DNA from 4 places in the Pseudoalteromonas sp. SR41-8 genome. Region 1 is predicted to be linked to each of the others. Evidence: predicted binding sites of a transcription regulator. Region 1 holds the regulator's gene; each other region holds the start of a gene.
What was found. Region 1 encodes sigma-54, which starts transcription at its own class of promoters, with help from an activator protein. Its sites were predicted from a motif close to GTTGGCACGNNNNTNGNNT; they were not measured.
Positions count from the first base shown of each region.

Region 2: a site for sigma-54 is predicted at 1,646-1,664, ahead of H5162_RS11110 (BON domain-containing protein). Genes of this name have one in related genera too.
Region 3: a site for sigma-54 is predicted at 3,092-3,110, ahead of flgB (flagellar basal body rod protein FlgB). Genes of this name have one in related genera too.
Region 4: a site for sigma-54 is predicted at 2,523-2,541, ahead of H5162_RS04360 (EF-hand domain-containing protein). Genes of this name have one in related genera too.

Region 1 covers NZ_JACJEE010000033.1:13,246-18,471, forward strand. The annotation lists gene lptC (LPS export ABC transporter periplasmic protein LptC) at 1-443, shown strand, start outside; gene lptA (lipopolysaccharide transport periplasmic protein LptA) at 433-966, shown strand; gene lptB (LPS export ABC transporter ATP-binding protein) at 963-1,688, shown strand; gene H5162_RS17620 (RNA polymerase factor sigma-54) at 1,755-3,251, shown strand; gene hpf (ribosome hibernation promoting factor) at 3,280-3,567, shown strand; gene ptsN (PTS IIA-like nitrogen regulatory protein PtsN) at 3,572-4,024, shown strand; gene rapZ (RNase adapter RapZ) at 4,208-5,050, shown strand; gene H5162_RS17640 (HPr family phosphocarrier protein) at 5,079-5,226, shown strand, end outside.
Region 2 covers NZ_JACJEE010000014.1:16,561-21,786, forward strand. The annotation lists gene H5162_RS11100 (hypothetical protein) at 343-735, shown strand; gene H5162_RS11105 (hypothetical protein) at 837-1,028, shown strand; gene H5162_RS11110 (BON domain-containing protein) at 1,270-1,593, opposite strand; gene H5162_RS11115 (S8 family serine peptidase) at 2,063-4,141, shown strand; gene srmB (ATP-dependent RNA helicase SrmB) at 4,231-5,226, opposite strand, start outside.
Region 3 covers NZ_JACJEE010000054.1:3,582-8,807, forward strand. The annotation lists gene flgE (flagellar hook protein FlgE) at 97-1,464, opposite strand; gene H5162_RS20535 (flagellar hook assembly protein FlgD) at 1,520-2,200, opposite strand; gene flgC (flagellar basal body rod protein FlgC) at 2,214-2,645, opposite strand; gene flgB (flagellar basal body rod protein FlgB) at 2,648-3,058, opposite strand; gene H5162_RS20550 (protein-glutamate O-methyltransferase CheR) at 3,259-4,089, opposite strand; gene H5162_RS20555 (chemotaxis protein) at 4,110-5,042, opposite strand; gene flgA (flagellar basal body P-ring formation chaperone FlgA) at 5,184-5,226, shown strand, end outside.
Region 4 covers NZ_JACJEE010000004.1:61,453-66,678, reverse strand. The annotation lists gene H5162_RS04380 (amidohydrolase) at 1-1,294, opposite strand, end outside; gene H5162_RS04375 (EF-hand domain-containing protein) at 1,415-1,651, opposite strand; gene H5162_RS04370 (EF-hand domain-containing protein) at 1,664-1,900, opposite strand; gene H5162_RS04365 (hypothetical protein) at 2,011-2,238, opposite strand; gene H5162_RS04360 (EF-hand domain-containing protein) at 2,261-2,488, opposite strand; gene H5162_RS04355 (HAMP domain-containing sensor histidine kinase) at 2,804-4,273, shown strand; gene H5162_RS04350 (hypothetical protein) at 4,275-4,817, shown strand; gene H5162_RS04345 (sigma 54-interacting transcriptional regulator) at 4,820-5,226, shown strand, end outside.

The sequences.
Region 1 (5,226 bases):
TAGCAAAACCTGATTATACTGCGGTGGCATTAAAACAAACCGCGTTTGATGAACAAGGTAAAATTAGCCACAAAGTAACAGCTGCAAAAATGGAACTTTACCAACAGTTAGGGTTTACTTACTTTGAACAACCTATTTTTACACTCTATAATCAACAGCAAACGTGGCAAATTAATGCCGATGAAGCCACCCTATATGAAAATCATCAATTAATTTTAGAAGGTAATGTGGTTGCTAAAAACCTGACCAATAATGCCATGATTGAACATATAAACGCAGATAATATTCAGGTTGATATTGAACTACAAACCATGAGTTCAGAACAACCAGTTGAATTAATCGGACCAAATTTAAAGATCACTGGGCGCGGCCTCCATGCCGACTTAAAAGCCGAAGTGGTAGAACTAATTAACCATACGCGAACCATATATTATGACCAATAAATTTGCTCACTTGCTTGTGATACCAAGCTTATTCATTGCCTTTGCAAGCTTTGCTGAAAATACGGCACCACCTGCGGATCAAGTCTCTATCAGTGCTGAAAAGCAGCTTGCCCAACTGAAAGATAATATCGGTATTTTTGAAAAAAATGTTGAAATCATTCATGGTAACCGCCGTATCAAAGCGGATCGACTTGAAGTCCATAAGCGCGAAGATTTAGGCAATAACAAACAATTGCTTGTTGCAACTGGTAACCCTGCTTACTTTGAAGAAAAACAAACTGATGGCACAATAATGAGCGCCAGTGCTGATGAAGTCCGTTACGATGTCGCCAAGCGCTATTTAACGTTAATTGGTAATGCACAAGTCACTCAAGCAGGTCAAAAAATTAATGCCAAAAGCATTACCTATGATATGGACCAACAGCTGATCAGTGCTGAAAAAGGCGCAAGCTCAAACGATCGCGTACACACTATTTTGGTACCTGTTGACAGTAAAAAAGACAAACCTAAAGGGCAGCCATGAGTATATTAAAAGCTGAATTTTTAGCAAAAAGCTATAAAGGTCGCCAAGTTGTAAAAAGCGTGGGTTTAGAAGTTAGCGCAGGCAGCATTGTTGGCTTACTGGGTCCTAATGGCGCAGGTAAAACCACCACTTTTTATATGATTGTGGGTTTAGTACCTAGCGACAAAGGTAAAATAAGTATTGATGATAATGACATCACTTTACTGCCAATGCACAGTCGCGCACGGTTAGGGATTGGCTACTTACCACAAGAATCATCCATCTTTCGTAAGTTAACTGTTTATCAAAACCTGATGGCTATTTTAGAAACTCGTAAAGAGCTGAATAAACAAGCCAGAGAAGAAGCACTAGACAGCTTACTTGATGAGTTTAGCATTCAACATATTCGCGACAGCCAAGGTATGGCATTATCTGGTGGTGAACGTCGTCGAGTTGAAATTGCACGCGCTTTAGCCGCAAATCCAAAATTTATCTTACTTGATGAGCCTTTTGCTGGCGTTGATCCTATTTCAGTGTTAGATATAAAGAAGATTATTGAACACCTTAAAAACCGTGGTATTGGCGTACTTATTACCGACCACAATGTACGAGAAACCCTTGATGTTTGTGAAAAAGCCTACATAGTTTCTCATGGGGAGTTAATTGCATCAGGTACCCCTGAGCATGTACTTGCCGACCAAACAGTCCGCGATGTTTACCTGGGCGAGCAATTTAGGCTATAAAGCCACGCTCGGCTAAGTATCTGCTAGACTTAACGATGATAACAATAAAAGGATTGTTAGAGATACATGAGGCAATCACTCCAGCTGCGCATGGGCCAGCAACTTACAATGACACCACAGCTGCAACAAGCAATTCGCTTATTGCAACTCAGTACATTGGATCTCCAGCAAGAAATTCAAGAAGCACTCGACAGCAATCCATTGTTAGAGCTAGAAGAGCATGAATATTCAGACGACACGGCTGGTAAAAACGAACAAAAACAAGACAACGATGACTTAACTGTTAGTGCATCAGCAGACGACAAGCCCAGCGAATATGAACAAGAAAGTAGCGAAGCATTAAGTAAAGAGACTTTAAGTGACGAAATGGCTATGGACGTCACCTGGGACGAATACATGAGTGCTGCGCCAAATACGTCATCCGGCCCAATGCCTGAAGATGAGTCAATTTATCAAGGTGCTTCAACTGAAACCCTGCACGAATATCTGATGTGGCAATTACAGCTCACACCTTTTAGTCCAACCGATGAAGCTATTGCCATTGCGATTGTTGAAGCTGTTGACGATTCAGGTATTTTAACCTTGAGCTGCGAAGACATCGCAGAGAGCTTAAATCAAGGTAATAACGAAGAAGAAATCGAACTAGACGAAGTGCAAGCAGTGTTAAAACGCATTCAGTTATTTGACCCTGTTGGTATTGCTGCGCGCAGCCTACAAGAATGTTTATGTATTCAATTAAATCAATTTGATCCTGCAACTCCTTGGATTAGCGAGACTAAAATGATTTTAACTGATCATATCGATTTATTAGCTAGTCGTGACTATCGCACTTTGATGAAAAAGACTAAGCTTAAAGAAGATGAGCTGAAAGAAGTAATGACATTGATCCACAGCCTTAATCCAAAGCCTGCGGATACTATAGTACGCGAAGAATCAGAGTATGTTATACCTGATGTTTCGGTGAAAAAAATTAAAGGTCGCTGGGTGGTTGAACTTAATCCAGACAGCATGCCAAAAATTAGAGTGAACAGCCAATATGCGGCAATGTCACGCTCAGTAAAATCAAGCACTGACAGCCAATTTATACGTTCGCATTTGCAAGAAGCTAAATGGTTTATTAAAAGCCTAGAAAGTCGTAACGAGACGTTACTCAAAGTAACTAACTGCATTGTAAAACAACAGCAGGGATTCTTTGAGCATGGCCCTGAAGCAATGCGACCTATGGTACTAAACGACGTTGCTGAAATGGTTGAGATGCACGAATCAACAATATCTCGCGTAACGACACAAAAGTACATGCATACCCCCCGTGGTATTTTTGAGTTAAAGTATTTTTTCTCAAGTCATGTAAGCACTGAGAACGGCGGCGAATGCTCTTCGACAGCTATTCGAGCATTGATCAGAAAATTGATCAGTGCAGAAAACTCAGCGAAACCATTGAGTGATAGTAAGATTGCAGATATATTGGCAGAGCAAGGTATCAAAGTAGCTAGACGGACTATTGCAAAATACCGCGAGTCGCTGGCTATTCCACCGTCAAATCAACGTAAAAGTTTGATTTAAGGCGTAAAATCACAAGAGGAAAATGCTTATGCAACTAAATTTAACTGGTCGTCACGTAGAAATTACTGATTCATTAAGAGACTATGTAAACAATAAGTTTGCCAAGCTTGAAAGGCATTTTGATCATATCAATAATGTCCATGTTATTCTTGATGTAGAAAAACTAAGCCAAAAAGCAGAGGCCACATTACATGTCAGTGGCGCTGAATTATTTGCCTCGACTGAGCACCAAGACATGTATGCAGCTATTGACGGACTAATCGATAAACTTGATCGTCAAGTAATTAAACACAAAGAGAAGCACGCTCGACACTAACACTATGAAATTAAGCTCACTTATTTGTCAGGACTGCAGTAAAGCTGCGGTCCTTTTTAATAGCAAAAAACGGATCATTGAATTTATAAGCCAATTGGCTCATGAACAGCTCCCTCAGCTATCACAACAAGAAATCCTCAACGCACTACTATCGAGAGAGAAACTAGGTAGTACCGGTATTGGTCGTGGTATTGCTATCCCTCATGGCCGTATGAGTGGTGTTGAAAACCCGCTAGCAATAATTTTAGTGAGTGAATCACCGGTTGATTTTGATGCGATTGATAATCGCCCAGTTGATATATTTGTAGCCCTCATCGTACCAGATGGTGACAGCCAACTTCATTTGAAGACGTTAGCCACAATTGCTGATAAACTCAATAACAAAGATTTTTGTAAACAACTACGTAGCGCAAAAACAGACCAAGATTTGTATCATGTAATTGCAGCTCAATCGTAGTCATACCAATTGTATTGAATTAGAGAGTAATTATTGCAACAGGAAAATAGCTCTAGAACAAGGTGGAAATTATGAGATATAGTTGTTCTATATAAATAATTTTAAACAAAGTTAGTGGGTTATTTAACAAGCAAGAATGAGCATGTTTTTAATAAAATTGGTATTAAATGAAGGAGAATTTACATGGAGTTAATCATCATCAGTGGGCGTTCTGGCTCAGGTAAATCTGTTGCTTTACGTGTAGTAGAAGATCTTGGCTATTATTGTGTAGATAATATTCCAGTTAACTTATTACCGTCATTAGTACGCAGTGTCTCTGATAATTACGACAAAATTGCCGTCAGTATCGATGTTCGTAATTTACCGAAAGAGCAGGAAGAATTTAACGACATTCTTGAATACTTGCCTGGTTTTGCAAATCCGACGCTATTTTATTTAGACAGTGATGATCAAACCCTGATCAAACGCTTTTCTGAAACCCGCCGCTTACACCCATTATCTTTGGATTCTTTGCCACTGGATTTAGCCATCAAGCAAGAAAAAGTGTTGCTTGATGTATTAACTACTCGTGCTGATTTCATGCTTGATACCACAGATCTCAGTGTCCACCAGCTTGCTGAGTCAATCCGTGAAAAGATTTTAGGGAAAAAAGATAAAAAACTAATCATCACCTTTGAATCATTTGGTTTTAAGCATGGTATTCCAAAAGAAGCCGATTATGTATTTGATGCACGTTTTTTACCTAATCCACACTGGGAGCCTGAGTTAAAACCGCTCACAGGCCTGGATCAACCAGTAAAAGATTATTTAGCCAGTCACAGTATCGTGCAAAAATTCACTTGGCAGATCCAAACCTTTGTACAAACTTGGTTACCGCACTTAGAACGTAATAACCGCAGTTACTTAACAATTGCTATTGGTTGCACCGGTGGTCAACATCGCTCAGTTTATCTAGCGCAAACTATAGGTGAAAGCTTCTCGATGAGCCACAGTAATGTGAAAATTCGCCATCGTGAACAAGAATAACAACTCACGTTTACAGTAAGGAATGTTGATGCGCTTAGAAGATACATTTTTAATAAAAAACAAACTCGGTTTACATGCTCGCGCAGCCAGCGTATTAGCGCAATTAGCTGTGCAGTTTGATGCCAGCATCACACTTCATCAAGATGACAAACAAGCCGCAGGCGATAGCGTACTGG
Region 2 (5,226 bases), on a different contig from region 1:
TTTTGAGCTTTATGGTCATTAGTAACTTTGCGTATCTGCAAATTAGATAAACAGTTATCTAATTACGATTTACTATTAATGCTTGATTAAGTGATTGAATGTAAATAAAGTTAGTTCTTTTTTGATGTTTGAATAGAAAGAGTAATTCTAAATACTCGTTAGCTTTTAAATAATGTATAAGTGCTATAAGTTGAGTGGTTTAATATAACTTACTTAGGCATTATTAAATTGTATACAATGAGTTAGTTAACTATGTCATTTGGGCTAGACAATCACTCCTCTGCGTAGATTTGTTCGCTGTTGCGCGCGGCAATATATTTTAAAGGGAATTAAGGTATCTGGATGAAAGAAATCATGGTTTATGGAACAGTTATCCTTTGTTTCTTTTGTTATGGTCTTTGGCCTTTTATCGCATCAGCTTTACTGGTGTTTATTTCTGATGACCCAACTTTAGGTATTATCAGTTTAGTTATTTGGTCAATTGCTGTTACGATCCAAATAATTGCTATGTGGCAAATATTTAAAAGAAATTCAAAAGGATTACATTTGTTTTTCTCTGTAGTTTTTCTTTACGTATTTTTATATGCGGGTGATTCACTTATCGTTTCATTAGAAAGTAACGCTGTTTTTTCATTTTCAAATATTATAAATAAAGCTATATATCCATTGTTCGCTGCATGGGCTTTGTATTTTAGCGATGCCAAAGATTTCTTTATTAAACCAACTGAGAGTTAGTAATGAGTAAGTGTAATAATTGTAGTGCCAGTATTTCTTTTATGGCAGTTTTAAACACCATGAATCCCTTGAAAGTAAAGTGCTCAAATTGTAAGGAGCCAGTGCGAATTGATAAGGTTAGTGGCGGTATTGCAGCCCTAATTATTTCATCTATTGCAGTGACTATACTGGCGATGTTTTACGGTTCACCAAACTATTGGTTAAAAATAGTTCTGCCTGTAGTGGTAGCTGCCGAGATCGGATATTTTGGCCTCATTAAGTTTGGTATCGTTAAAATTAAAGCAGTTGAGTAAATCATAAAAATTCATCTGTAGATTAGTGTTTCTCACATTTGTGTTAAACGCATAAAATTGCCAATTAAACTCAGCAGTGAGTTTAATTGCACTAGCGATAACACAACAAAGCAGTTCTATTTCTATTAAATACCTTATTGTGCATTGCGGTGTGTTGGTGATGTTTTTATATGTTGAGCAAGCACAGTAATGCTTATCTTGTCTTTAAATAGTAGAGCCTTGCAAATCAATTTTTAATCTTCTATCTAGCTACTTTAACCTGCATTTTATTTTCAATAATTGCCACACCTTGGGTATTTTCTAAAAACTTTTGTGCCAGTGCGCGTTCAAAGCCGGTTTCGGTTATACCGTACAGGGCTACTTTGTTGCCATTAACGTGCACTTGTAGTTGCGAGAGGTGTAGGTTTGGATTGCTGCGCAGTTTATGAATTATAGTCTGTTGTAATGTCGGTTGAGGAGAAACGCTGCTGATCATAATTGTGCTGGTGGCCGCACTGACTTGTATTGTGCAAGCGAGTGAAATTATACAGCATACTAATGACATAGTTAATTTGAAGCGATTCATGATTCCTCCCATAACGTCTATTATATTTATTTAGTGACTAGTAACCCTAGTGTTACAATATTCATTCCAAGATTAAGTCATTGAAATATATTGATAATTTAAAATTGTTGTAAACTATTTAGGAGTTTTTTACATTCAACTGAGTAAAAAATACGGTAATTTTTAATTACTTTAGATTTATTTGTTCCTTTTTTTGTTTTTTTAGAACAATATGATATAAAATTACCTGTAACATTTATTTTACAAAAATCATTGAACTCAAGTAAATCAAAGGCATGTGGTTTAGTTACTGTATAGCCATCTAATTAAAAATATTTTCTTTAATTACAATAGATTAATTGCTCTACTTTCTATGGGTAAACAACTGTACTCGGTTTATTGACAGCGTTGTCTTTAGGTGTTTTTATTAAATTGATGTGAATTATTTGTTAATTCAATTCTCTTTAAACTAACATCCAAGGATTTTTAAATGAAAGCGTCGAAAACCCCAACATTCAAAATAACGGCATTAGCGAGTGCTATTTTGTTATCAACAGCTGGTTCTGCAATCGCTGAGCAAGTAGAGTCAGAGCGTTTTATTGTGCATTTATCTGAGCAAACGACTGCTCTACATACTGCGTTTGCTCAAAGTAAAGCGCAGATTAATAATATTAAAGTAAGCTTGATGAGCGATGTTGCTACTCAAGCTAATGTTGAAGTACTACAAAGCTTGCCTGATATTAACGCAATGGCGGTGGTTTTAACGGCGGATCAAAAAGCTCGTTTATTACAAAGTAGCGATGTAGCCAGTATAGAAGTGGATCCAAAGCGTTATTTAATGGCCGAAAGCACCCCATATGGTATTACTATGGTTCAAGCTCAACAACTTTCAGATAACCTAACTGGCAGTCAAAAAGTATGTATTATGGATACTGGCTACACACTAAATCATCCTGACTTACCAAATACAGGCGTCACTGGCAGTGATGGTTATGGCGCTAATGATACAGGTAATTGGTATAACGATGGTAACGGCCATGGTACACATGTTGCGGGTACTATTGCAGCGTTAGGTGGAAATGGTCAGGGTGTTGTTGGGGTTAATTCTTCGGGCCAATTGGGTTTACACATTGTTAAGGTATTTAACGACCAAGGAAGATGGGCATATGGTTCTGACCTTGTTGCAGCTATCAGTCAATGTCAAGCCGCTGGGGCAACAGTGACCAGTATGAGTTTGGGGGGGCCTCAATCATCTAATGCTGAGCGCCAAGCTTTTGCTAATAGCTATTCGCAAGGTATGTTGCATATTGCAGCTGCAGGTAATGATGCGAATAGCTCGTTAAGTTACCCTGCATCTTATGATGCGGTTATATCTGTGGCGGCAGTTGATAGAAATGGTAATAAGGCATCGTTCTCACAATATAATTCACAGGTTGAAATTGCAGCGCCAGGCGTTGGTACTAACTCAACATGGAATAATGGCGGGTATAAGAGTATAAGTGGTACTTCCATGGCAACACCGCATGTATCTGGTGTAGCTGCATTAGTCTGGAGTCACTTTCCAAACTGTAGTAATCAACAAATTCGTGATGCTTTAAATACCACTGCGCAAGATCGTGGCGCACAAGGGCGGGATACCTCATACGGTTTTGGTATTGTTAAAGCAAAAGATGCCTATGATTATTTAGCACAATCTGACTGCGGTGGTGGTAGTGGCATGGATAATGCGCCAGTTGCAAGTTTTAGTGCAACCGTAAATGATAAACAGGTTACTTTCAATAATACCTCTACGGATGATAAAGGGATCAGCAGTTATAGTTGGAGTTTTGGCGATGGCAATTCATCGAATACTAAAAACCCTATTCATACTTATACTGCAGAAGGTAATTATACAGTCCTTTTAGAAGTAACTGACACCATAGGACAAACAAATCAGCGTAGTCAAACTGTGACTATCTCATCGAATCCTCCAGGCGGTTGTGATGGTTTAGCTAGTTGGGATGCAGCAAAGTCATACCGTGTTGGTGATTTGGTTGAGTTTAACCAAGTTAAATATAAAGCAACTTGGTGGTCAACGGGGGCAAGTCCAGCGATTTATTCTAATGTTTGGTCGCGTCAAGGTAATTGTCAAAATGACGGTGATGTTAATCAAGCACCTAAAGCGAACTTTGATTTTAGTGTCAATGGGTTTGCTGTCAGTTTCACTAATGCATCGACTGATGATGTGGCTGTTACAGCCTATAATTGGACTTTTGGTGATGGCAGTGTCGCTAATACCGTAACACCCAATCATACTTATCAAGCCGCAGGTTCCTATGATGTAGCACTTACGGTAAGTGACGCCCAAGGACTTAATCATACCTTAACTAAAACAGTAACTGTTACAGATGGCACACAAACTGGCTGTACAGACTTATCGAACTGGAGTGCAAGTGCTGTATACACGGCTGGCGAAGAGGTGGCCTATAATGGTAAGCGCTACAGTGCGAAATGGTGGACACGCGGTGCAAACCCTGCTGATAATTCCAGCGCATGGGCCGTTTGGAAAGACCTAGGAGTTTGTCAGTAGCTGCTGGTAATTAAACTAAAAAGCCGAGACTATGAATATGAAGTAACCCCATAAGTCTCGGCTTTTTATGTAGCGTCAAAGCAGATGAATTATTTCTTTTTCTTAGCTTTTGCTTTGGCCTTTTTACGGGCTTTGATTTTTACCGGATCTTTATGTTTTTTGATTGGCGCTTTAGCTTCTTTATGACGCGGCTCAAATCCTTTAACAACACGGCGTTTAAGGCGCAGCTCAATGTAGCGTTCAATTTTTGCTAATACTGCAATGTCATGGGCTTCTACTAACGAAATTGCAATGCCTTTCTTACCTGCGCGAGCAGTGCGGCCAATACGGTGAACATACACGTCTGCTGTGCGTGGCATATCAAAGTTGATCACATGACTAATATCAGCCACATCAATACCGCGGGCGGCAACATCAGTCGCAACTAATATTCTTGTACGGCCACTGTGGAAATTTTCCATTGCCTTCATGCGTTTGTCTTGTGGCATCTCGCCACGTAACCAGGCTGCGCGAACCCCAGCATTGGTCAGCTCGCCGACTAATGTTTCTAGGCGATCACGGGTTTTAACAAACACAATAGCTTTGCTTAAGTCTTCACTGTTTAGTATTTCAACCAACATTGCTAATTTATGGTTGTAATCATCAGCAATGTGTACCCATTGGTGGATTTTAGCTTTTTCTTTACGTGAAGATTCAGCTTCTAATAGGGCTGGATCTTTTAAAATTTGCTCTGCAAATCGTTCAACGCTATCGCCTTCAAGAGTGGCTGAGAATAAAAAGCACTGACGACGATTTTTTGCTTCTTCACAAATACGCATCATTTCTTTACGAAAGCCCATGTCTAACATGCGGTCTGCTTCGTCTAAAATAAGCATCTCGACGTTTTCGGCATGAAAGTTTTCGGTTTCTAAATATTCCATTAATCGCCCTGGTGTGGCGATTAATATATCGTTATTTTTTTCAAAAATTTCTTTATGCGTACCGTAGTTAATACCGCCAGTAACAACACCAATTTTAAGGTTAGTGCCTTTAGCAAGTAGTTCACACTGTTCATGAATTTGATAAGCTAACTCGCGCGTTGGAGT
Region 3 (5,226 bases), on a different contig from region 1:
ACGTGATAAGTTACAAAAAATAATCAATCGCAAATAAAAAAGGCTGCTAATAAATAGCAGCCTAGGTGTCGGATTATAAAAAATATTAGAACGAGATTAGCGGATCTGCAAAATAGCTTGCTGTAGTGTTGAATTCACTTCAAGCGCACGTGAGTTTGCTTGGAAGTTACGCTGTGCACTGATCAAATCTACGAGTTCATTCGTTAAATTCACGTTTGATTGCTCAAGCGCTGTAGAGTTAATGGAACCTAAAGTACCAGAACCTGGTTCGCCAGCGATTGGCTCACCAGACGTCAAACTTTTTTTCCAACCTGTATCACCAGCTTGTTGTAAGCCTTGTGAGTTAGAAAAGCGCACCATCGCTACTTGTCCTAAGAATGAGGTATCTCCATTACTGTATGAAGCGACAATCTTACCATCACTACCAATATCAATACCGGCTAAACGTCCAACAGTAGCACCATCTTGCTCAAGTGCTTTAACTTCAAAACGACTAGCATATTGAGTCGGGACTTTATTATCGGTGGCCGCTTCATCGCGCCAATTAACAGTAACATTTTCAGGGAAGCTGGCACCATTTGTTAATAAATCAGATAGCCCTACTGCCGCACCAGCACCGCTTGGAATTGCTAATGGATTGAATGTGTTATCTGTATTCGCGACACCATCTGTGTTTAATGGCTTACCACTAGAATCAAACTGAAAGGTTGATAATGGTGTGTAAGGAGGAGCAGTCTCTTCAACACCTGCAGGGCTAAATGGCTTTTCATCTAAGGTCGCATAAGTTTGCCACTCATTATCATTACCCGTTACTGTAGAATTTGTTTTAACAAAGAAAAACTGTAAAACATGCGGCTCACCTAACGAGTCGTATACTGTTGTTGATGTTGAGCTATTATATGATGCGCTCGTTGTAGGATCAAAAGTAGTTATTGACGGCGAGGTTGCACGCGAGTCTAAGTTAAACGACGAGTAAACATTCGTCGTAGCTCGCGGTGATCCTGATGAATCAGGGATCTGTAACGCTGATGACGTGCTTAAACTTACCGATGTTGTATCACCTGTAGCTTCATCAACAGGAAAACCCTGCAAGTAATTGCCTTTAGCATCAACAATAAAGTTATCTTTATTAAGTTTAAATGCGCCTGCACGCGAATAAGTAAAATCTTGTGCCCCTAAATCTTGGCTCATGGCAAAGTAACCTTCACCTGTGATAGCTAAATCTAATGAGTTTTGAGTGAACTTTAGTGAACCTTGGTGAAACTGTTGTGCCACCATCGTTGTCTGTACACCATCACCATTTTTTGTCTTGCCTGAACTAAATACCGAAGATGCGTATACATCAGCAAATTCAGCACGTGACTCTTTAAAGCCTACCGTATTTACGTTAGCAATATTATTTGCTGTTACATCTAAGTCTTTTTGTGCGGCAGCAATGCCAGTTAATGCAATATTGAAGCTCATAATTCACCTCTAATCTGTCAATGTTTAGCCTGTGGCTAACTAATAATTAAAATTTTTACGCGATTTCTGCAACGTCAGCTAGCCTAACCGCACCTTCTTTAGTGTTTATAATAATGCCGTTTGCACCATTAATATTAACACTCTCGATATTCTTAAAAGTAGCTATAGGTAAAGCCGTGTACTCACCATTTAACTGCCCTTCAGCTTTAATTTTATATTCACCTGGTGGTAAACGTTCTTTATTATCATTCATGCCGTCCCACTCGAAACGGACAGCGCCCGCTGATTGCGCACCTAAATCAATACTACGCACCAACTGACCAGATGAATCTTCAATTCGTAGAAATAAGTTTTCTACAGGCTCTTCTGCAACCACGGTTCCTTTAGCGCTACCAACATCGTTTAGGTCTAATGTATTAGACTCTAGTAATGCTTGTTTACCCACTAAAGTCGATGCTTGTAGTGCTGAGTTAGATGTCATCGATGCGGCTAATGACTGAAAATTACTATTAAGGTTTGAGATACCTTCAGCCATGGTGAAACTTGTCATCTGCGCGATCATTTGATCATTGTCAGCTGGTTTGCTGGGATCTTGAAACGACAGTTGCTGTGTTAACAATGAGAAGAAATCTTCTTGGGTTAACGCATCACTTTTCTTATCACTGCTAACCTGTTTATCTTGCCACTTAATCGAATCTAAATAAGTTGACGATGTGCTGCTGATATCGTTACTCATAATCTTTCCTCAATTACCGCTGCCCAAGCAACAGTGTTTTACTTAACATTTGCTTCGCTGCATCAGCAACTTGCACATTGGTTTGATAAGAGCGTGAGGCAGAAATCATATTAGCCATTTCTTCAACGACATTAACGTTAGGTTTGTAGATATAACCGTTTTCATCCGCACTAGGATGATTAGGGTTATATTCAATTTGTAATGGTTTATTACTCTCTACAATACCTAACACTTTAACGCCAACAGACGACCCCTGAACATTACCGCTTGATTCTGATGCTTTCATCAGTTCAGCTGCAAAAACAGGGTGGCGCGCCCGGTAAGTTTTGTCTTGGCTTGAGCTAATGCTATTAGCATTTGAAATATTACTCGCGGTTGTGTTCAAACGCACATTTTGCGCACTCATACCACTACCTGAAATATCAAAAACGTTATATAAACTCATGCTTAGGCTCCTTGACTACCGAGGGCTTTTTTAAGGCCTTTAATTTTACTACTCATAAATTGCAGGCTTGCCTGATACTCTAATGAGTTCTTTGTATACAAGTTTCGTTCCACTTGTATATCAACCGAGTTACCATCACCTGTATCTGCTTGATTTGGCGAGCGAAACATTTCACTATTACCAACATAACGACTGCCACCGGCAATGTGGTTTGGGTTAGTTGTTACCATGTTATTGCCGCCTTGTTGGTGGCTTTTTGCCGCTTTCAATGCTGAGGCAAAGTCGATGTCTTTCGCTTTATAGCCCGGCGTATCAGCATTAGCGATATTGGTTGCTAATAACTCAGCACGTTGCGAACGGATCAACATTGCATGAGGATGAACCCCAAATGCTTTATCAAAACTGATAGCCATAACCATCTCCAAAAAATTGACTTAAGATGATTAATGCAAAAGTTGAGCCAATTAGGTTGATGTTTTATGGTTCGTTTAATCATTTGATTTAAAAAGAAAAACGATGTGGAGCCACATCGTTTTATAGTATTCAAGATTCGGTTTTACCACCGATGAGATTTGAGTAACTTGTGTTTTAGCGCGTTAAATACGCTGGTAAGCTATTTCTTTTGATAAATAATACCTGGATTACAGCGTACCATGTCAAATTCGTCACTTAACCCTGACATAGACTCTGATGCGCCTAAAAATAAATACCCTTTAGGATTTAGTGCTTGAGCAAACTGAGCAATAATTTTGGCTTTAACCTCTGGTGCGAAATAAATCAGCACGTTGCGGCAAAAAATAATATCAAACTTGCCCATTAGCGCGTATGAATCTAATAAGTTAAGATGTCTAAAACTCACTAATTTTTTTATTGAGTCGTTTACTTGCGCCATGCCGTTGCCACTATCTTTAAAGAACTTTTTCCTGCGCTCTACCGACAGCCCTCTAGCTAGAGCAAGGGAGTCATATTCTGCATGCTTACACATATCTAACATAGTATTAGAAATATCAGTGCCGATTATCTGCGCGCCCATTTTTAATACACCCGGCTGTTTAGCTTGAAACTCAGCAACCGACATAGCAATAGAATATGGCTCTTGTCCCGATGAACTTGCCGCAGACCAAATTTTCAACGGACGACGTAACTCTTTATGTTCCGGAAATAACTTACTTTGCAATAGTTCAAACGGGTATTGATCCCGAAACCATAAAGTTTCATTGGTCGTCATAGCATCAACGACTGCGGCACGTAACTGCCGCTCATGCGGACTCAGTGTTTTACTAACCAATTGTGACAATGATTCAACATTAAAACGAACCATTAGCGGAGCAAGCCTGCTTTTGACTAAATAAAGCTTATTATCTCCCAGAACAATGCCACATTGTTGCTCTAAAAAAGAGCGAAACTGATCGTACTCGCTTTGCTGTAAATGCTTATTTTCCAAAGTAACACCGCCTTTTCAAATTAGTCACAATGAACCCATTTTTTCACTGCTGTAGCTAACTCATCCGGATTGAACTTAGCTATAAAGTCATCAGCACCCACTTTTTCAATCATCGCTTGATTGAATACACCACTGAGCGATGTATGTAAAATAACATGTAAGGGGGCTAACTTTGGATCTGCTTTTATTTCAGCGGTTAGGGTATAACCATCCATTTCTGGCATTTCAACATCAGAAATCAACAATCCTACTCGCTCGGTAATATCATGCTTACAATCAAGTGCAGCAATCTCACGAAGGCGTATTAATGCTTCTTTACCATTTTTAGCCAGCTCTGTTTGCACGCCTAACGGCTCTAATGCACGTTTGACTTGATTACGAGCAACGGCAGAGTCATCGGCAATAAACACAATGCGCTCACCTAAGTCTTTTTGAATTTCACCATCATTAGCTATTGCAGCACTGACTTCGGTATTCACCGGGCAAATTTCGTTTAATATTTTTTCTACATCAAGAATTTCGACTAACTCGTTTTCAATTTCTGTCACTGCAGTTAAATATGAATATCTGCCAGCTCCTGACGGTGGCGGCATTATTTTTTCCCAATTCATATTAACAATTCGCTCAACGCCACCAACCAAAAACCCTTGTACGGAACGGTTATATTCAGCAATGATTATAAAACTATCTTTAATATTTTCGATCGCAGGACCACCCACGGCCATCGATAAATCGATAACAGAAATAGTTTGCCCGCGTATATGTGCGACACCTCTTATATACGCATTTGACTTTGGCATGTTTGTCAAAGGAGGGCATTGCAGTACTTCTCTCACTTTAAACACATTGATGCCAAAGCGCTGCCGCCCTCTTAGCTTGAATAATAATAATTCAAGACGGTTTTGCCCAACCAATTGAGTGCGTTGGTTAACTGAGTCTAAAATGCCTGCCATTTCAATCTCCTGAAGAAAGCGAATAAGAACGGAACAATAATTGCTTTCTTTCTGTAAAGCTACATAACTACACGGGAGCGTCTGTTTATTGACGCTAAATATTTATACCCTGTTTTCAACCATAAGCATAGTCGAAACATTATGAGTTTGTTAAAAAAAAGCCGAAGATACAGTGTTTTTTATT
Region 4 (5,226 bases), on a different contig from region 1:
TTAAAAACGTTTGCCATGCATATGCACCTTGTAATTGTGTATCGCTAAGGCGCTGCTCTGCCATATGCATATCAGAAGTTGCATGCACCGGTTGCATTGATGGAATGATTTTAAGTGCTTTGAAGCGAGGAATATCTGCTGGATCAACTATCTGTGCGTGCTCTATACGGTTACGTAGTAAAATCCCGCCGGTTTTTTTAAATACATTTTGATAGGCATCTAACACAATATGATTTGCTTTATCACCGATGGCATGGGTATTGGCGCTAAAACCATGGTTAAAGCTCAATGTGTACAGCTGCTCTAATTTTTGTTGAGTTTCGAGCATTAAACCTTGGTGATTCTTTCTATCTGCATAATCGGCCAGTAGTGCGGCGCCACGGCTTCCTAACGCACCATCAGCATATATTTTTACACTACGAATAGACATGAAATCGTTAAGATCTTTATAGCGACCGGCTCTGAGCATATCTTCAAGGGACGGATCTGTTGCACTTAGCATTGCAACAATGCGCAGCGGTAAGGTGCCTTGTTCAGCTCTTTGCTTGTAAACTTGCCATGTTTGTTTATCAATCCCAGCATCGTGGGTTGAGGTTATACCTAAGCTGAGCAGATGTTGACCAGCTTGATTTAAGGCATTATTTACGTCTTGATCAGATGGCGTAGGAATATGTGCAGTAATTAAACTTTCGGCCTTATCGACAAAAATACCGCTAGGTTGACCTGCTTGGTTGCGAATAATTTCACCACCTGCTGGTGACTGTACTGTGGGTGTTAATTTGGCTAACTCCATCGCTTTGCTATTAACCCAAATTGCGTGGCTATCGACACGAGAAAGCACCACCGGAACATCTTTGACAACTTTATCTAAGTCAGCAGCAGTAGGAAATTGCTTATTAGGCCACAGTTCTTGATTCCAACCGCGGCCAATAATCCAGCCCCGGTTATTTTTAGCAAATACAGCAAGCTTTTTTTGTATTTCTGCAATCGACGTACTGCCACGTAAATCGAGTTGCGCTAAATTATTACCAAGTCCAATCACATGACCGTGGGCGTCAATTAAACCAGGTAATAAGGTTTGTTGCTCGGCATCAAATACTGCAGCATTAGGGAAACTCGCTTTTAGTTTATCGTCTCCTACTTTTACTACTTTGCCATCTTTAATAACCAGTGTAGAAAATTGCTGTAATTGGCCACTGTAAGTTGGAGTGTAACCATTAGCATTGTAGATCACCGTGGTATCAGCTAGCACAGGTAAAGATAAAGTGATTAAACAGGCGAGTAAGCATTTCATTGTTAGAATTCTTTTTCTGCTTTTGTTAGTTAAACAGTAACAGAGAATACTGAGTCTGCAAATTAAATATAATAAATTATTTATCGTTGTGCATTTCAACTATGCTGATGAATTAGCTATTCATTTATTTGCATATAGAGTAAATTCAGACAGTGATAATCTACCATCTTTATCGCGGTCATAGTTTTTAAAACGAGACCACAGGGCAGGATCTTTTGCTGACTCTGAACGCGTGATAAGACCGTCGTTATCGCGGTCTAAGTTTTTGAATTGTTCTGCTATATTATCAGTTGTTGCAAAACTGCAACAGCTACTGACAAATAACCAACTTAGTCCCAGTTGTGTACAAAATGTCATTGGGGAAACTCGTTAATCTAGATTATTAGTTAAAAAACGCTTAAATTCAGATAGGGAAATTTTATTGTCTTGGTTTTTGTCCCAACGTTTAAAGTTACTCAACAATTGTGGTTGTGGTTCAAGCTCATTATGCGTTAAATAGCCATCTTTATTGCTATCTAAATGATCAAAACGTTGTTTTACATCCAGTGCCATTGCGCTAAAACTAGTGGCTAGCGACACACTTAATATTATTAATATGCTTTTCATTATTTACATCCTACCAACAAAAAGAATAAAGCATTTGCCATAATTTAAATCCCAACATTAAATCCGTTTACACATTCCCTCCGGGATTATGGCAAATACTTTAAAGCCTTTTAAAATTTAAACTTTGCGAACTCTTGCTCAGATAATTGCTCGTCGTTATTATCATCAAGATCAGTAAACTGCTTTAATAGCGTGTTGTTTTGCTTGGCTTCAAGTAATGAAATTTGTCCGTCAGAGTCGGTATCTAATTGCGCAAACTTAACATTTAATTGTGATGCTAAAACAGTGGCGCTAATGACTAAAAACATCAGTGAAAAAGCGGCGATAAGTTGTTTCATAGCAGTGTTTCCTTTGGGAAATTTATTGCAAAAATTGTTTAAACTCAGCAAATGAAATTTGACCATTTTGATCTTTGTCAATTTGCTCAAAACTTTCGTGTAATACCGCATCTTCAGATGCTTCTGCTTCACTCAATGTGCCATTACTGTCTTTATCAAGTTCTGCGAAGGTGGCCTCGACATCAATGGCAAAGCTGTTAAAGCTAAGCAGTAGGCTGATGCATAAGCACAGCGGTGTTAATATTTTCATATTATTTCCTTATAAACAGTCGTTGATACGGATATTACAAGAACGATGCCAATTTTTTTATTGTATAAATATCAGTGGTTTAATTTTTTGGCATGATAATAAGTGGGAAAAAATGACCGAGCAGTGTGTCTTTTTTGCAACAACTTTTAACGGGTATTCATTAAGTTTTTAAAAAACAGTTGGTTAAGTTGTTTCAATTTAGCGTCAGTCGCTTTATATAGCGCTACACAGTTCGCCTTATTCATTATTCTTATTGATTCAGCTAGTGTATAAGTAACACCTTCCATAATCAGACTTTTAACTAAAGGAGTGGCGATAGTGGCCTCATTCGCTAAAAAGTACAGTGCATTACTTAGTTGGCGACCCAATTTAATAGGCCAGTTTTTGTTTAGTACTTTGTTATCGCTGCTGCCATTATCACTGGTAGTGATTGTATTTTTAAATGCGCTGAATAAACAGCTAGCAGTAACTCAGCAAATCGTCAGTGAAAATTATCAAATTACCAAGTCATTTAATAACCTTAAGCAAGACCTCAATAGCTTAGAGCGCGCAACGCGACAAAACTGGGTGCTGAAAAGCGAATCACTCGATGAATTGATTGTTGATAAGTGGCAATCATCACTACAAAGCATTGATGAACTAACTTTTATAAGTTCTACGGGGGAGTATATTAAGCAATGGCAGCAACTCACACAGGTATTGCAATTAGCGCATACTCAACTCGTTACTGAAGGACAACAAGATGCGCAATTGTTTATTCCTGTGAGTGAATTAATTGCGCGTCAAACGGTGTGGCTAAGAGATCAAAATGAGCTGCAAATAACTAAAAATCAGCAACAGTTAAAAGCTTTGCAAAGCTCATTTATCAATTGGTTAATAGCACTTATCCCATTAACTTTACTAGTAGGTGGTGGTTTTTTATGGCGTATAAGTGGTCGCTTAAAAGGATTAACGTCGGTTATTGATAAGCTTGGGCAAGGTCATTGGCAACAAAAAATAGCTGTACAAGGCTCTGCTGAGTTGGTTGAACTAGGAAATAAATTACAATGGGTGCAAGAGCAGTTGCATCAATTAGAGCAACAAAAAGATACTTTTTTACGCCATGTTACCCATGAATTGAAAACTCCATTAGCGTCAATGGTTGAGGGTACTGACTTACTCGCCGATGAAATCGTTGGGCCAATTAACAAAGAGCAGCAAGCGGTGTTGGCGTTAATTACCCAGAGCATGGTGCGTTTGCGCGCTATGATCGATAGTTTACTTAGTTACAATGCGATTCGCAGCAGCAAAGAAGACTTAAGTGAGCTGGAATTCTCGCAATTAATAACCAAGATAAACAGCCATTTTGAACATCGTTTAGTGGCGCGTAAGCAAAGCTTATGTTGGCATTGTGAGTTACCCGAGCAACCACTGGAAATTGCTGCAGAGCTTGTTGAAATGATCTTAATTCAGTTGATCTCTAATGGCTTAAAGTTTTCACCAGCAGGACAGGCGGTCAATATTGCTCTGTCATTAGCTGGTCGTACTTTGACTATGAGCGTTAGCGATCAAGGCACCGGTATTAAAGAGCAAGAGAAATCACATATATTCAGTGCCTTTTATCAAGGTAAGAATGCTAAAGATATAACCGCTCAAGGTAGTGGCTTAGGGCTTACCATTGTAAAAGAGTCTGTTGAGCAATTGATGGGTACTTTACACGTTGAGCATAATGAGCCACAAGGCTGTCGTTTTATAATTCAAATCCCAATCATCCCTCCAACCAATAAAAACCAAGGAGTTAATTAGCATGGGCGTGCGTTTAAATGCCATTTTAGTGGTTTGCATTACAACCTTAGGGCTCGCAGGGTGTGAGTTAACTGAGCAGCCAGTAAATAAAAGCAACCCTGAAGCTGAACAAGCGGGTAAGGTGACTACACCACAAGGGGATAGTTTACCAAATCCGAAACCTAGGCCGAAAACCGATCCTATGTATGCACCTGCCGAAACGGTCATTGGTTGGCATGCAAAGTCGTGCGGTGGTTTTCAAGTGGCAGCGAGTAAAACGGTTTATATTGGTGCTAAAGAGCTTCAGAATTATTTTGATTTTAGTTGCAAAAATAATGTATTAGCACCGGAAAAAGTATTAACGCAGCTGCTAAAACTGGATCAAGCTTATTATTGGCCAGATGATATAAAACAGTATTTATGGCTGCAAAAACAACAAATAAAACAGCAGATCAACGCTAAAAAACAGCAGCAAGCGCTGAATAATAAAATGCAAGAAACCCTGTCATCACTGGCAGCCATCGAGCAGCAACTATTACTACGCGAAGAAACTAAGGAGCAGTAATTATGTCAACAGAGCAAAACCAAGGCGCGCGAATTTTACTGGTCGATGATGATGCAAGTTTATTAAAACTATTGGCTATTCGCATAGAATCTAAAGGCTATCAAGTGACTACCTGCGAAAGTGGTATTGCTGCGCTACAGTTATTAAAAAATAATGTGTTTGATGCTGTGGTTACAGACTTACGCATGGATGAAATGGATGGTATGGCATTACACCGTCAGTTACAAAATCGCTACCCAGCGCTGCCAGTGTTGATGATGACAGCTCATGGGTCTATTCCTGATGCTGTTGAAGCGACGAAGCAAGGTATTTTTGCCTTTATTACTAAACCGGTAGATAAAGATGAGTTATTTGATAGTTTAGCAAAAGCGATTGAAATTCATGGTCTCAGTGCCGATGAAAGCGCATC